Regions from separate parts of the Variovorax sp. GW821-FHT10D07 genome, predicted to be linked through region 1. Evidence: riboswitches for the same ligand, from Rfam matches in the RefSeq annotation. Region 1 holds a riboswitch; each other region holds the start of a gene.
The links. A riboswitch is a leader RNA that binds a small molecule or an ion and turns the genes downstream of it on or off. The one in region 1 is predicted to bind cobalamin.
Positions count from the first base shown of each region.

Region 1 (4,441 bases):
AGTTGGCCGCGTCGACCTGGCGCGAGCCGACATAGCGCACGCCGAACTCGGCCTCCCACTGCGGCAGGAAATGCCAGTGCAGGAACAGGTTGGCCGCTTCCTCGGGCACGCCGAACGGCGTGTTGCCGGCGCGCGAGACCAGCCGGCCGCTCACGACCTCGTTGAAGTCGTCGTAGCGCGCGCGCAGCTTGGCCGCATTGGCCTCGAGCCGCAGCGTCGGGGTCAGCGCGAGGTCGAGCGTGGCCTCGATGCCCTCGGACGACTGCTTGCCGACCTGCTGCGAGACGGTGGGGTTGTTCTGGTCGCGCGACAGCAGCTTCTTCTTCTCGATGCGGTAGGCGGCCACGGTCCAGGCGCCGCGGTTGTCGGCCAGCTGGCGCTTGTAGCCGACCTCGACCTGGTTGCCGGTGCTGAGGTCGAACGGCGCCTGCGTGGTCGAGGTGCTGATCAGCGAGGTCAGCGGGTCGGCCGCGTGCGCCAGCTGCGCATAGAAGGACTGCGAGGCATCGGGCGCATACACCGCGCCGATGCGGCCGGTGGCGTACTCGAAGGTCTTCGTGAGGCTGTTGGCCGCGTTGGCCAGGTCGGTGCGCGCCACCTTCGCATGGTCCCAGCGCAGGCTGGTGACCAGCGACCAGCGCTCGTCGAAGGCCAGCTTGTCCTCGGCGAACACGGCATAGGTGCTGGTGCGGGTCCGGTAGCGCGGCAGGTAGGGCGACGGCGACTGGTAGTAGCCGGGCAGGAAGACGAAGGGGTCGACCACCGAGCGACCGCCGTAGGGCGAGTCGCTCGAGTTCAGGAAGTCGATGCGGTTCACGTCGAAGCCCACCAGCACCTGGTTTTTCATGCCGAACAGTTCATGGCGGAAGGTGGCGTCGGTGCGGTTGCCGACCTGCTCCTGGTCGTGGCCGATCTCGAGGTAGTCGCCGCGCGTCACGCGGCGCGTGGCGGCATTGAAGGTATAGGTCTCGCTGTTGCGCCAGTGGCGCTGGCTCGCGAGCCGGTAGAGCTGGTTGTGCACGGTGACGGCATCGCTGGGCGTCCAGAGCGCGTCGAGGCGGGTCCACTTGTCGTCGTACTTGAGCTCGGCGTCGTCGACGTTGTAGTTCTGGCGCAGGGTCCGGCTGTCGAGGCGCCCGTCGATCAGCGGTACGCCCTGGTAGCGCTGCGGCGACTGGCGGCCCTCGTCGTGCGACAGGGTGAACTGCAGCTCGGGCGAGACGTCCAGCCGCAGCGCACCACCGACGGCCAGGCTCTCGCCCTCGCCGCGCGCCATGAAGCCGTGGGTGGCGCGGTGGCTGATGTCGAAGCGGTACGAAAGCTTGTCGTTGATCGCGCCGCCGCTGCCGAAGGCGGCCTGGCGCGTGGCGTCGGAGCCGTAGCTCAGCAGCGCCTCGTTGTGGATCGGTCCGCGCGTGGGCTTCTTGGGCACCACGTTGATCGCGCCGCCGATCGCGCCTTCGCCGTACATGACAGAGGCCGCGCCGCGCAGCACCTCGATGCGGTCGACCGACCAGGTGTCGAACGGGAAGGTGACGGTGCCCGCGCCCGCGAACAGCCGCGTACCGTCGAACAGCTGCATCACCGAGCCATGGCCCGAGAAGCCGCGCGCGGCCATCGAGGTGCTGCCGTTGCCCGGCGCGGGCGCCCCCGTGATGCCGGTGGCGCGGGTGGCGGCGTCGATGACGGAGACGTCGCCGCGCGCGCGGATGGTCTCGCCGGTCAGCACCTCGATGCTGGCGGGCGTCTCGAGCGGCGTGAGGCCGAGGCGGCTGCCGGTCTGCGTGGGCTCGGCGAGCGACAGCGCGGTCTGGGCACCGGCCTCGACCTGCACCGGCGGCAGGCTGGTGGCGGCCTGCTGCGCGAAGCCGCTGCCGGCGCCGAAGGCCAGGCCGATGGCGGCGGACATGCCGCCGAGGCGGCGGGCGGCGGGGCGACCCCGGTGGCGGTGCGGGCGGCGGCCGGCCGCGCCCGTGCGATCGCCCGACGGCGATGCGTGATCCATGTGACTTCTCCTCCGACCCGCGTCCCCGCAGGTTCTCTGACCGAACGTGGACACGGCGGGAAGTCGATCGATGGCCGGGACCGGCGGCGGGAAAAGCAAGCGCTTCGCCGGCCGGCGGCCCGGACACGCACTCCCGCAGCGTCCGAGGCGGTGACGAAGGCCGGTATCCGGGCTCGCGGAGCGCAGCGGCGCGCAGTCGAAACTGCAGCGCCGTTGCGGAAGCCCTCGCCTTCCCACGCCTTGGGGGCGCAGTGGCTGCCGATGCTCTGGGGGCATGGCGTGAGGACTTCCAGATCCGCTGACCGTTGCGGGGGCAGCGCAGGAATGGAGGCGTCCGGACGACGCGTCGCACCTGCTTCCCGTTTAACCCCGTGGCCATGGCATGCATGGCTGGCGGGGCACCTTCGAACCGTGGTGCCGGTGCGGTCTTTGTTTTTAGAAGAAAGACTGCACCGAACGGCGGGGATTATAGGGAGCGGGTGCCGCCGGGGACGTCCGGCGTGCGGGTGTCCTGCGGCCGGCCCGGGCCTTCGGTGCCGAACAGCCGGCGCAGCACGCTGACGCCGGCCACCAGCGCATTGGAATAGCTGGAATGCGGCTCGATGGCGGCCTCGAGCGGCAGGTAGGAATGGACCGCGCCCTCGCCCGCGGCATCGTCGACCGCCTCCATCAGCACCCAGTAGAACTCGCCGGGCTCCAGCTCGTGGACGGTCAGCGCGAGGTTGCGGGGCGACGGCGACAGGGTGGCGGGGATGGTGTTCACGCGAAGCTCTGGAAGGTGGGCGTTGGCGAAAGCGGCGCAGCGCCGGAATCGTAGACACGCCCTGTCACAACGCGCGGGCACTTCATCACGTTCACCGCCGGCGAAAACCCTGTGTGCTTCCTGCGGCAGGCGGTGGCCCCGACCGTTCCCAGCTTCCGGGCTTCTCCTACAGGCGGGCGTTGGTGCGCGACCTAAGTTTTGCCCATGGATCAAACACCCGCGGCACGCCGCAAGCCCAGACGACAGGAGGCCCCATGAAGCGATTCACCCTGGATCCCTCGATGCGAGCGACCATCGGCGGCGCGTTCTATCCCACCGGTTACTCGGTGGTGATGTTCGCGAGCGCCGAGGACGCCGAGCGCATCGGCCGCCAGCTCGTCGAGCAAGGCGTGAGCGCGGACGACATCTTCCTGCTGCCGCCCCGGACGGTGCTGGCCGAGATCACGCCCACGGTGGCCGATGCGGACAACCCCCTGCCCTCCGCAGGCACCGAGGGCGCGACGGTGCGTGCCTACACCAAGCTGGCGCGCGAAGGCCACACGGCGCTGCTGGTGCGCACCGAGGAACAGGACGATGCCGAACGCATGATGGAGGTGGTGCGCACGGTGCCGTACTCGATCGCCCAGCGCTATCGCATGCTGGTGATCGAGGACCTCTAACCTGGCGTACGTCAGGCCGGCGCGCCCGGCACGGTGGGCGCGCCATTCGCGCCATGGGGCGCGGGCGGCGCCACGGCGCGGCGCACCACGTCGCGCGCCATCGCCTGGGCCAGCTCGTGCTCGCCGAGGAACACGGTGGCCGAGACCTCGCGCGTGAGCAGATCGGCTTCCGCTTCGTTGTGGCTGCGGATGACGGTCTCGATGCTGGGGTTGAGGGTGCGCGCGGTCTCGATCATCTGCCGCACGTTGAGCGCGGCCGGCGTGGCCACCACCAGCACCCGGGCACGCGCGATGTGGGCCTGGATCAGCACCGCGGGATCGGCCGCGTCGCCGTAGACGGCGGCGCCGCCCTCCTCGCGCAGCTTCTCGACCAGCTCGCGGTTCTGCTCGGCCACCACGTAGGGGATGTCGTGCGCCTTGAGCTCGGCCGCGATGCGGCGCCCGACCCGGCCATAGCCGACCAGCACCACCTGGCGCGAGAGGTAGCGCGCCTCGGTGCTCATCGGCAGCTCGGCCAGCGGATCGTCGCGCGCCTCGAGGCGGCGCGCGAACGAGGAATGGGCATGCAGCCATTTCTGCAGCGGCGCGATCAGGCTGAACCACAGCGGATTGGTGGCGATGGAGATCAGCGCGCCGGCCAGGATCAGGCTCTGGCCCTCGGCGGGCATCAGCCCGAGCGAGACGCCCAGGCCCACGAGGATGAACGAGAACTCGCCGATCTGCGCCAGGCTGGCGCTGACGGTGAGCGCGGTGGCCAGCGGGTAGCGCAGCACCAGCACCAGCGCGGAGGCCGCGAGCGACTTGCCCAGCACGATGACCAGCACCACGGCCAGCACCTGCAGCGGGCGCTCGATCAGCACCGAGGGATCGAACAGCATGCCGACCGAGACGAAGAACAGCACGGCGAAGGCGTCGCGCAGCGGCAGCGATTCCTGGGCGGCGCGGTGGCTGAACTGCGACTCGCGCATCACCATGCCGGCGAAGAAGGCGCCGAGCGCGAAGGAGACGCCGAAC
Region 1 is NZ_JBWKMZ010000002.1:459,832-464,272, forward strand. It holds gene AC07PU_RS07415 (TonB-dependent receptor) at 1-2,005, opposite strand, end outside; cobalamin riboswitch at 2,147-2,425, opposite strand; gene AC07PU_RS07420 (hypothetical protein) at 2,472-2,768, opposite strand; gene AC07PU_RS07425 (hypothetical protein) at 3,023-3,427, shown strand; gene AC07PU_RS07430 (cation:proton antiporter domain-containing protein) at 3,439-4,441, opposite strand, start outside.

Region 2 (4,441 bases), on a different contig from region 1:
CGCGGCGCGCGAGCAGCTTGTCGGTGGCGAGGTCGCGCGGGTCCTGGAAGTCGAGCGAGGCGCGCAGCGTGACGTCGCCGATGCGGTGGCCGGCCGAGAGCGTCACGCCCTCGTAGCGCGCCCGCGCGGTGCTGCCATAGCAGCCGAAGGACGAGGCGCAGCCCTTGGCGGTCGAGTCGAACACGATCAGGTTGCGCACTTGGTTGCGGTAGACCACGATGCCCGCGTTGGTCGGGCCGTCGGTGTACTTGAGGCCGAGCTCGACGTTGCGGCTCGACTCGGGCTGCAGGTCGGGCTTGCCGTATTCGCTGAAGCGCTGGTAGAGCGTGGGCGCGCGGAAGGCGGTGCCGGCCGAGGCGGTCACGCGCAGCTTCGGCGTGATCGCGAAGCCGTAGGCGGCGCTGCCGGTGGTCTTGCCGCCGAACTCGCTGTCGTCGTCGTGGCGCACATTGAGCTGCAGCGAATGCGGGCCCTGCACGAAGCCGTAGCCGAGCGAGACCGCATCCTGCGAACGCTTGCGCGCCAGGCCCTTGTCGGTGGCGCTGGTGGGCGCGTTCTCGAGCCGGTCCTCGCGGCGCTCGAGCGCGGCCGTCACCAGGTGCGGGCCGAAGCGCAGCTCGTTCTGGAACAGGTAGCCGCGCAGCCGGGTCTCGGTGCGGTAGTACGAGGGCATGGTGCTGTAGACCGACTGCGAATCGGTCACCTGCAGCCGCGTGCTGTAGACCTCGTTCCACTGCGCCGACCAGGTCAGGCCGCCGGTGCGCAGCCGGTTGCGGCTCTGGTCGTCGAGGTAGTAGGCCGGCGGCTTGCTGCCGGACTTGGCCGCGTCGTAGCGCGCCTGCGTGTCGCTCGACAGCGCGGTGGCCTCGAGGCGCTGGCCGGGCGCGATCTGCCAGCCCAGGCGCACATTGCCCGAGGTGGTGTTGTAGCCGTCGCGGTCGGGGCTGGTGAAGCCGTCCTTGGGCAAGGTGCGCTTCTCGAGCGGCTGGATGTTGAAGCCGCGGCTCTCCTCGTGCGCCACGCCGAACGAATAGTCGAAGACGTTGGCCTTGCCGCTGATCGCGGCCTCGGTGCGGAACAGGCCATGGCTGCCGAAGCCCACGCCGATCGAGGGCGACACGCCCTCCTCGCCGCGCTTGGTGAACAGCTGGATCACGCCGCCGATGGCGTCGGAGCCGTAGACCGCGGCAGCCGGGCCGCGCAGCACCTCGATGCGGTCGATCTGCGCCAGCGGGATGCTTTCCCAGGCCGCGCCGCCGGTGGCCTGCGAGTCCACGCGCACGCCGTCGATGTAGACGGCGGTGAAGCGCGTCTCGGCGCCGCGGATGTAGACGCTGGTCGAGTTGCCCACGCCGCCGTTGCGCACGATCTGGATGCCGGCCTGGCGCGCGAGCACGTCGGCCACGCCGGTGGATCCGCTGCGCTCGATGGTCTCGCGGTCGATCACCGAGACATCGGCCACCAGGTCCGACAGCGGCTGCGCGGTGCGGTTGGCCGTGACCACCGTCTCGCCGAGCACGCCGGGCTGTTGCTGTGCCGAAGCGACCGATGGCAGCTGGGCCAGCAGCAGGCCGCCGAAGGCCGGCACCAGGGCCAGCGGCAGGCCGGCCAGGCGCGCGCGCAAGGAGGACGCAGAAACGCGAGCGCGCGAACGGCGCGAGAAGGAAACGCAGGAAATCATGGAGTGAGCGAACGAACGTCTATGCCCCTTGCCGGCCTCCCCGCCGGCGCCCGGGGCGCCATTGGTCCGTGCCTGCATCGACGAAGCGAAGGGCATGCGCGAACCGCCTTGTTGGCCGGTATCCGGGCTGGCAGACCGGCCCTCGCCGCCTTCCCAGGCGCCTGTTTCAGGGCGCCCAGTGGCTCGTGTGGAGAGGGTGGCGCCTTGCGGCGCCGTCTGCTTGACCGTTGCGGGGGCAGCGCAGGCGGCTTCGGTGCCGGCGCGCGGCCGGTCCCTTCACTCCTGCTTCCCGTTGAACCGCGGCGCGTGAACCACGCCGCAGGCACCAACGGGCGAGATTCTAGGCGCTGCGCCGCGCGCCTTAAGTCGAAAGTTGCGTGGGCCCGACGTTCGCCGCGCCTCGCGCACTAACATCGACAGGCTATGGGATGCCATCACCACCGCCTCGCATGACCCTGCGCTCCTCGCTGCTGCTGCGCCTGCGCTCCGCCCTGCAACGCCTGTTCGGCGTCTCGGGCTGGCAGTCGATGCTGCTGTGGTCCATCGTCGCCGGCCTGCTCGGCACGCTCGCGACCGAACTGTTCCGCGCCACGCTGCGCGGCTTCGAGCACCTGGTGCTCGGCCCCGGCGACAGCCTGGTCGCGATGGCGCGCGCGCTGCCGTGGTGGGCGCGCATCGCCTTCCCCGCCGCGGGCGGCCTCGTGGCCGGCGGGCTGCTCGTGCTCGCGAAGCGCGTCGCGGTGCGCAGCGCCACCTCCGACTACATGGAAGCGATCGTGCTCGGCGACGGCCGCATCCCGGTCACGCAGACGCTGGTGCGCAGCGCCTCCTCGCTGGTGAGCATCGGCACCGGCGGCTCGATCGGCCGCGAGGGCTCGATGGTGCAGCTCGCCGCATTGGCCGCCTCGCTGCTGGGCCGGGTGTTCCGCTTCCCGGTCGAGCGGCTGCGGCTGCTGGTGGCCTGCGGCGCGGCGGCCGGCCTCACGGCCGCGTACAACGCGCCGATCGCGGGCGCCTTCTTCGTCGCCGAGATCGTGCTCGGCTCGATCGTGATGGAGAGCGTGGGCCCGATCCTGATCGCGGCCGTGGTCGCCAACATCGTGATGCGCGCCCTGCCCGGCTACCAGCCGCCCTACCAGATGCCGGTGTTCCCCGAGCTGCATGGCGCCGAGATCCCGCTGTTCGCGCTGCTCGGCGTGCTGCTGGGCTTCGCGGCCGCGGGCTTCCTGCGCGCGCTGCAGGGCAGCCGGGCGCTGTTCGCGCGGCTGCCGTTCGCGCTGCCGTGGCGGCTCGCGCTCGGCGGGCTCGCGATGGGGCTGGTGTCGGTGCCCTGGCCCGAGGTCTGGGGCAATGGCTACAGCGTGGTCAACGCGGTGCTGCACACGCCCTGGACCTGGACCCTGATCGCGATGGTGCTCGCGGCCAAGCTGGTCGCCACGCTGGCCACGGCCGGCTCGGGCGCGGTGGGCGGCGTGTTCACGCCCGCGCTGTTCTTCGGCTGCATGGTGGGCGCGCTGTTCGGCCATGCCGCGCAGGCGCTGTGGCCGCACGCGGTGTCGGCACCCTCGGCCTACGCGGTGGTCGGCATGGGCGCCTTTCTCGCCGGGGCCACGCAGGCGCCGCTGATGGCGATCCTCATGATCTTCGAGATGACGCTCAACTACCAGGTGATGCTGCCGCTGATGCTGGCCGGCGTGATCGCCTATTTCGTCGCGCGTTCGGCCAATGCGGGCTCGATGTACGAGATCACGCTGCGCCGCCGCGAGCAGCAGGACGAGCAGTTGCGGCTGCGCGCGCTGCACATCCGCGACCTGGTGCAGCCGGCGCAGACGGTGGTCGGCCCCGAGGCCGATCGCGAGGCGATGAGCCGGCTGTTCCTGCAGCACCCGGTGAAGTACCTCTACGTGGTCGATGCGAACCAGCGCTACCTCGGCGTGGTACCGCTCTCGGCGCTCGGCACGGCCGCGGCCGAGGTGCGCGCGGCGGACCTGCTGTCGCAGGCCATCGCGCCGATCACGGCCGACACCAGCCTCGGCGAGGCGCTGCAGCGCTTCCTCGAGCACCTGGGCGAGCGGCTGCCGGTGATCGAGAGCGCGGCGAACCCGGTGCTGCTGGGCGTGGCGGCCAAGAGCGCGTTGCTCGCCACCTACGTGCGGCTCAGCGAAGTTTGATGGCGCGGCGCGCAGGCCGCAGAATGCCGTGCCAGGCGCGGCGGGTGCCCCGGAGGACCGCCGCTTTCACGGGAAACTACAATCGCGCACCATGCCCGCCTCCAGCCCCATCGACCAGATCGCCGAGCGCGTGGAACGCCTGCTCTTGCGTCACGAAGAGGTGCAGCGCACGAACGCGCTGCTGCAGGAACAGGTCGATGCGCTGACGCGCGAGCGCGATGCGCTCAAGTCGCGGCTCGCGGCGGCGCGCACGCGGCTCGATGCGCTGCTCGAGCAGCTGCCGGCCGTACCTCCCTCCGAAGATTCCCCCGCATGAAGCAGATCGAAGTTCAGATCATGGGCCAGAGCTATCTGCTCGGCTGTCCCGATGGCGGCGAAGCGCAATTGCGCGACGCGGTCGAACGCGTGGATGCGGCCATGTGCAAGATCCGCGACGCGGGCAAGGTCAAGGCGCGCGATCGCATCGCGGTGCTGGCCTCGCTGAACCTGGCCTTCGATCTCGCGGCGCAGGAGGCCACGGCGAAGGCCGCGCCGCCCGCCGAACCGACCACGGCCCCGGCCGCGGCACCCGCCGACGACGGCGCGGTCG
Region 2 is NZ_JBWKMZ010000003.1:571,411-575,851, reverse strand. It holds gene AC07PU_RS13055 (TonB-dependent receptor domain-containing protein) at 1-1,681, opposite strand, end outside; cobalamin riboswitch at 1,778-2,025, opposite strand; gene AC07PU_RS13050 (ClcB-like voltage-gated chloride channel protein) at 2,131-3,852, shown strand; gene AC07PU_RS13045 (hypothetical protein) at 3,944-4,168, shown strand; gene AC07PU_RS13040 (cell division protein ZapA) at 4,165-4,441, shown strand, end outside.
Region 2: linked by a shared signal. The riboswitch ahead of AC07PU_RS13055 (TonB-dependent receptor domain-containing protein) and the one ahead of AC07PU_RS07415 (TonB-dependent receptor) in region 1 are both predicted to bind cobalamin.

Region 3 (4,441 bases), on a different contig from region 1:
GCGCCCGCCGATGGCCACCACGCGGTCGGCCAGGCCCAGGGCCCAGGCCAGCTCGACGTTGCTCGGGAACACCACCACGATGCGTTGCGGCGCGCGCGGCACGACGACGCGCCGGCCCAGCGCATCGACGAGTTCGCGCGGGAAGCCGCCCGACGGCGCCTCCTCGGCGCCCGCGGGCAGAACGGCCGTCATGCACACCATGCCGAGGATCGCGTCGCGCCGGTTCACGCTCAGAAGGTGTAGCGCGCGCGGGCGAACACCGTCCTCGGCGCACCGGCGTTGCCGGCTTCCTGCGCCGACAGGTCGTCGGCGATGTAGTACTTGTTCGTTAGGTTGTTCACCCCGGCCTGCAGTGTGAGCGAAGGATTGACGCGATAGGCCACGGCGACGTTGAGCAGCAGGTAGCCGGGCAGCTTCTGCGGATTGACCGCATTGTCGCGGAGGTAGCGGCTGCCCACGTAGCTGGCGGTGCCGGTCACGGCCCAGGCGCCGTGCGCATAGGTCAGGCCCGCGCCCGCGATGTTGTGGGCCGACATGCGCACGCGGTAGCCGCCGAAGTTGGTGCTGCGCGCGCCGCTGTCGGTGTAGGTCTGGAAGTCCTTGAGCCGCGCGTCCTGCCAGGTGTAGTGCAGGTAGCCGTTCCAGCGCGGCGAGAGCTGGAACTGCAACTGGGTTTCGATGCCCTTGGTGCGCGAGGTCGCGTTGCTGAAGACGAAGGAGTCGGGGCCGTTGCGGTAGGAGCGCTGGCCGTCGATCTTCTCGGCCTCGAACAGGCTGAGCTGGTAGCTCCAGCGGTCGTCCGCCGCGCGGCCCTTCAGGCCCACTTCCTTGCTGCGCGTGATCTCGGGCCGCAGGATGTCGGGCACGATCACGCCGCCGCGCGTGTTGAGCGCCACGGCCTGCGGCCGGAAGCCTTCGCTCCAGTTCGCGAACACGGCGTGCGAGGAGGCATCGCCCTGCAGGAACAGCCAGTCCACGCCGGCGCGCGGGCTGGTGTGGCTGCCTTCCTGCGCCGAGATCACCTGCGTGCCCGTGCGGCCGAGCGTCTGCTCGAAGCGGTCGTGGCGCACGCCCAGCGTGAAGCCGACCGGGCCGTACTCGAAGCGGTCCTGCAGGTAGACGCTGCGCACCTCCTGGTCGAAGCGCGAGGAGGTGATGCTGCCGCGCACGCCGCGCGGATCGTTGCGCACGTTGCTCACGGGGATGTCGTAGAACGGTCCGCGGTAGGTGGGCGCGTTGCTGAAGCTCGGCGAGTCGAGTCCCTGCCAGCCGCGCTCGAGGTTCAAGCCGGCCTGGAACTCGTTGCTCCAGCCCTTGCCCGCCATCAGGTGCGTGGCCGCGAGCTCGTGGTAGACGCCGCGGTCGGCGGTGTAGCTCTCGGAATAGCCCTTGCTCACGGCCGCGGGCGGCGGAACGATGGTGATGCCGCCCGCGAAGAAGCGGTTGTAGCGCGCGAAGCTGCTCAGGTGGTTGATCGACCAGCCGGCGCCGAGCTCGAAGCGGTTCTTCCACGAGAACGACTGGTAGTCGCCCGTGACGTAGGAGTCGGGAATGCCGTAGTTGTCGCGCGACGTGATGCCGAAGATCGGCTTGCCGTTGACCAGCGGCACGATCGAGCCGCGGTCGCCGCGCACGCGCGTGTCGTAGAGCTGGAAGCCGGTGGTCCAGTTGCGCGTGACGGCGAAGTCGCCGCCGACCAGCAGGGCCGACTGCGCGCGGCCGGCATCGCGCTGGAAGCCGTTGTAGTCGCTGTTGGCCACGCCGATGTAGAGGTTGCCGCGCTCGAAGTCCCAGCGGTAGCGCAGGCTGCCGTCGAGGCGGCCGTGGCTGCCGATGGTGGCCGTGAGGCTGCCGCCCGCGCGCTCGGGCTTCATGAAGAACTGCGCCACGCCGCCGATCGCGTTCTTGCCGTAGAGCGCCGAGGCCGGGCCCTTGATGAACTCGAGCCGGTCCACCAGGTCGGGCGCGATCAGCGTGATGTCGGCATTGCCCTGCAGCAGGCGCAGCGGCACGCCGTCCATCAGCACCAGCACGTCCTGCGTGTCGCGCAGGCCGCGGGTCTCGAAGCGCGAGTAGTAGTTGCCCTGCGTGCCGTACTGCAGGCCCGGCACGCTGCGCAGCGTGTCCTCGAGCGTGACGGCGCCCACCGCGTCGAGCTGCGCGCGTTCGACCGAATAGGTGGCGAAGGGCAGCCGCAGCGTGTCGGCTTCCTGGCGCGTGGCGGTGGAGATGGTCTTGCGGTCGCTGACGGTGGTGGGCGGCAGCGAGCCGGCGCCCTCGGCGTCCTGCGCCGAAGCGACCGAGGCGAGCAGCATGACGCCGGATCCGATGAGGGCTTGGTGGGGTCTGACGCGACCGCGCCTGTAGATGTTGCGCACGTGGGCTTCCTTCGGGCCCGCGCTCCCGCGGGCCATGAGAACAAACCGGGCGCCGATGGATGCTGCAAGCGACCGGGTCCGCGCCCACGCGTGACCGGCCCGGCTTGCCTGCACTCCCGCAGCGACCGAACGAGGCGAAGGCCGGTATCCGGGCTTGCGGAGCGCAGCGAGGCATCGAGCGATGCTTCGCTGCCGCGATCCTCGCCTTCCCATGCCGAGGCACAGTGGCCGCCGGTGCCCGCGAAGGCATCGACTGTGAGGACCGCGAATCCGCCGACCGTTGCGGGGGCAGCGCAGGAATGGGGCCCCGTGGGGCTCGTCACCTGCTTCCCGTTTAACGCCGGTCACGGGACCGGCGCACCTTCGCGCACGCCGGCTTGGGTGATGCTTTCGTTTGCATCGGCCGGCGGGGCGGATTATAGGAGCGGGTCTTGCGCCGCCCGGCGCGAAAAACTCAGGGCGCGGGCGTGGACGTGTGTGGCAGCCGCACGGTGAACACCACGTAGCCGTCGTCGTGCGCATAGCCGATGCTGCCGCGGTGCGAGCGCACGATGGCCTGCGCGATGTGCAGCCCCAGGCCCAGTCCGCCCTTGTTGCGCTCGTTGGGCACGCTGCGCTGCTTGAAGGCGCTGAACAGGTCGGGCACCAGCGCGGCGTCGATCGGCGGCGCGCGGTTGGCCACGCTGAACACCACGTGCGCGTCGACCTGCTCGAGCCGGATGCGCACCGCCTCGCCGGGCAGGCCGTGGTGGCGCGCGTTGCTCACCAGGTTGCCGACCAGCTGCGCCATGCGGTCGGGATCGGCCAGCACGGGCAGATTCCTGGGCGCCTCCAGCTCGAGTTGCGAGCCGGGATAGGCGGTGCGCGACTCGTCGACCGCGTCTTCCAGCAGCCGTGCCAGGTCGATCTGCGCCGGCACCACCTGCAGGCCCATGCCGCTTTGCAGGCGCGAGGCATCGAGCACCTGGCCGATCAGCCGCGCCATGCGGCTGCTCGAGGTCTGGATGCGCTGGCCCAGCCGCGCGCCGGCGTTGCTGCCGTCGGGCAGGCTGCGTTCGAGCAGCTTGGCGGCCATCGTGATCGACTGCAGCGGGTCGCGCAGGTCGTGGCCCAGCACGGCCAGCAGCTCGGTGCGGGCCTTGTAGGTGTCGGCCAGCCGCGCCGCGCTGGCGCGGATCAGCTCGTCGCGCAGCTGGCGCGCGAAGTCGAGATCGTTGGCGCCCCAGGGCACGCTGGTGTCGCGCACCGTCTGCTTCCAGACGTCGAAGGAGCCGCGCGGCGTGAGCCGGGGGCCGAGCGGGCCGCTCACGTAGTGCTTCTCGGGCTTGCCGCCCCAGTTGATGGTCTCGATCTGTTCCTTGCGCGCGAGCACCAGCCAGCCGTTGTCGATCGCGTCGAAGCGCAGCGCGAGAAAGCCGCACCACACGCCGCTCAGCGAACGCAGGTTCTCGGGCAGTTGCTCGCGCGTGTGCAGCGCCACGATCTGGTCGCCGTTCGTCGAGGCGGTGAGCCACTGCATCAGCGCCGCCGCGGCCTCGCGGGGCATGTCGCCGTCCACGTGCAGCCGCGACTGCTCGGCGATGACCGCCGCCTGCGCGTCGAAGGCGTCGGCCAGCGGGCGCGCCAGGCCGATCAGCGCGCTGAAGGTGTCCTCGGCATGCAGCACCGCCTCGATCAGCGAGCCGCGCAGCTGCGCCGCGCTCGAGGCCCGGCCCGCCTGCTCGCGCGCCAGCAGGCTCTGCACGTTCGAGGCCAGCACCTGCGCGAGCACGTCGCAGGCCATGCGGATCGCGTAGGGCACCTGGTGGGCGCTGCGGTGGTGGCAGGCCAGCATGCCCCAGAGCTGGCCGTTGATGACGATCGAGATGCTCATCGACGCGCCCACGCCCATGTTGCGCAGGTACTCGATGTGGATCGGCGACACGCTGCGCAGCGTGCAGTGGCTCATGTCCAGCGGCGGCAGCTGCGGGTCGGCCACGTCGAGCCCGACCGGCGTCGACTGCACGTCCGCGATCAGGCGCAGGGTGTTGATCACGTAGAGCCGGCGCGCCTGCGCCGGGATG
Region 3 is NZ_JBWKMZ010000007.1:220,071-224,511, forward strand. It holds gene AC07PU_RS21565 (ABC transporter substrate-binding protein) at 1-228, opposite strand, end outside; gene AC07PU_RS21570 (TonB-dependent receptor) at 231-2,315, opposite strand; cobalamin riboswitch at 2,502-2,758, opposite strand; gene AC07PU_RS21575 (ATP-binding protein) at 2,833-4,441, opposite strand, start outside.
Region 3: linked by a shared signal. The riboswitch ahead of AC07PU_RS21570 (TonB-dependent receptor) and the one ahead of AC07PU_RS07415 (TonB-dependent receptor) in region 1 are both predicted to bind cobalamin.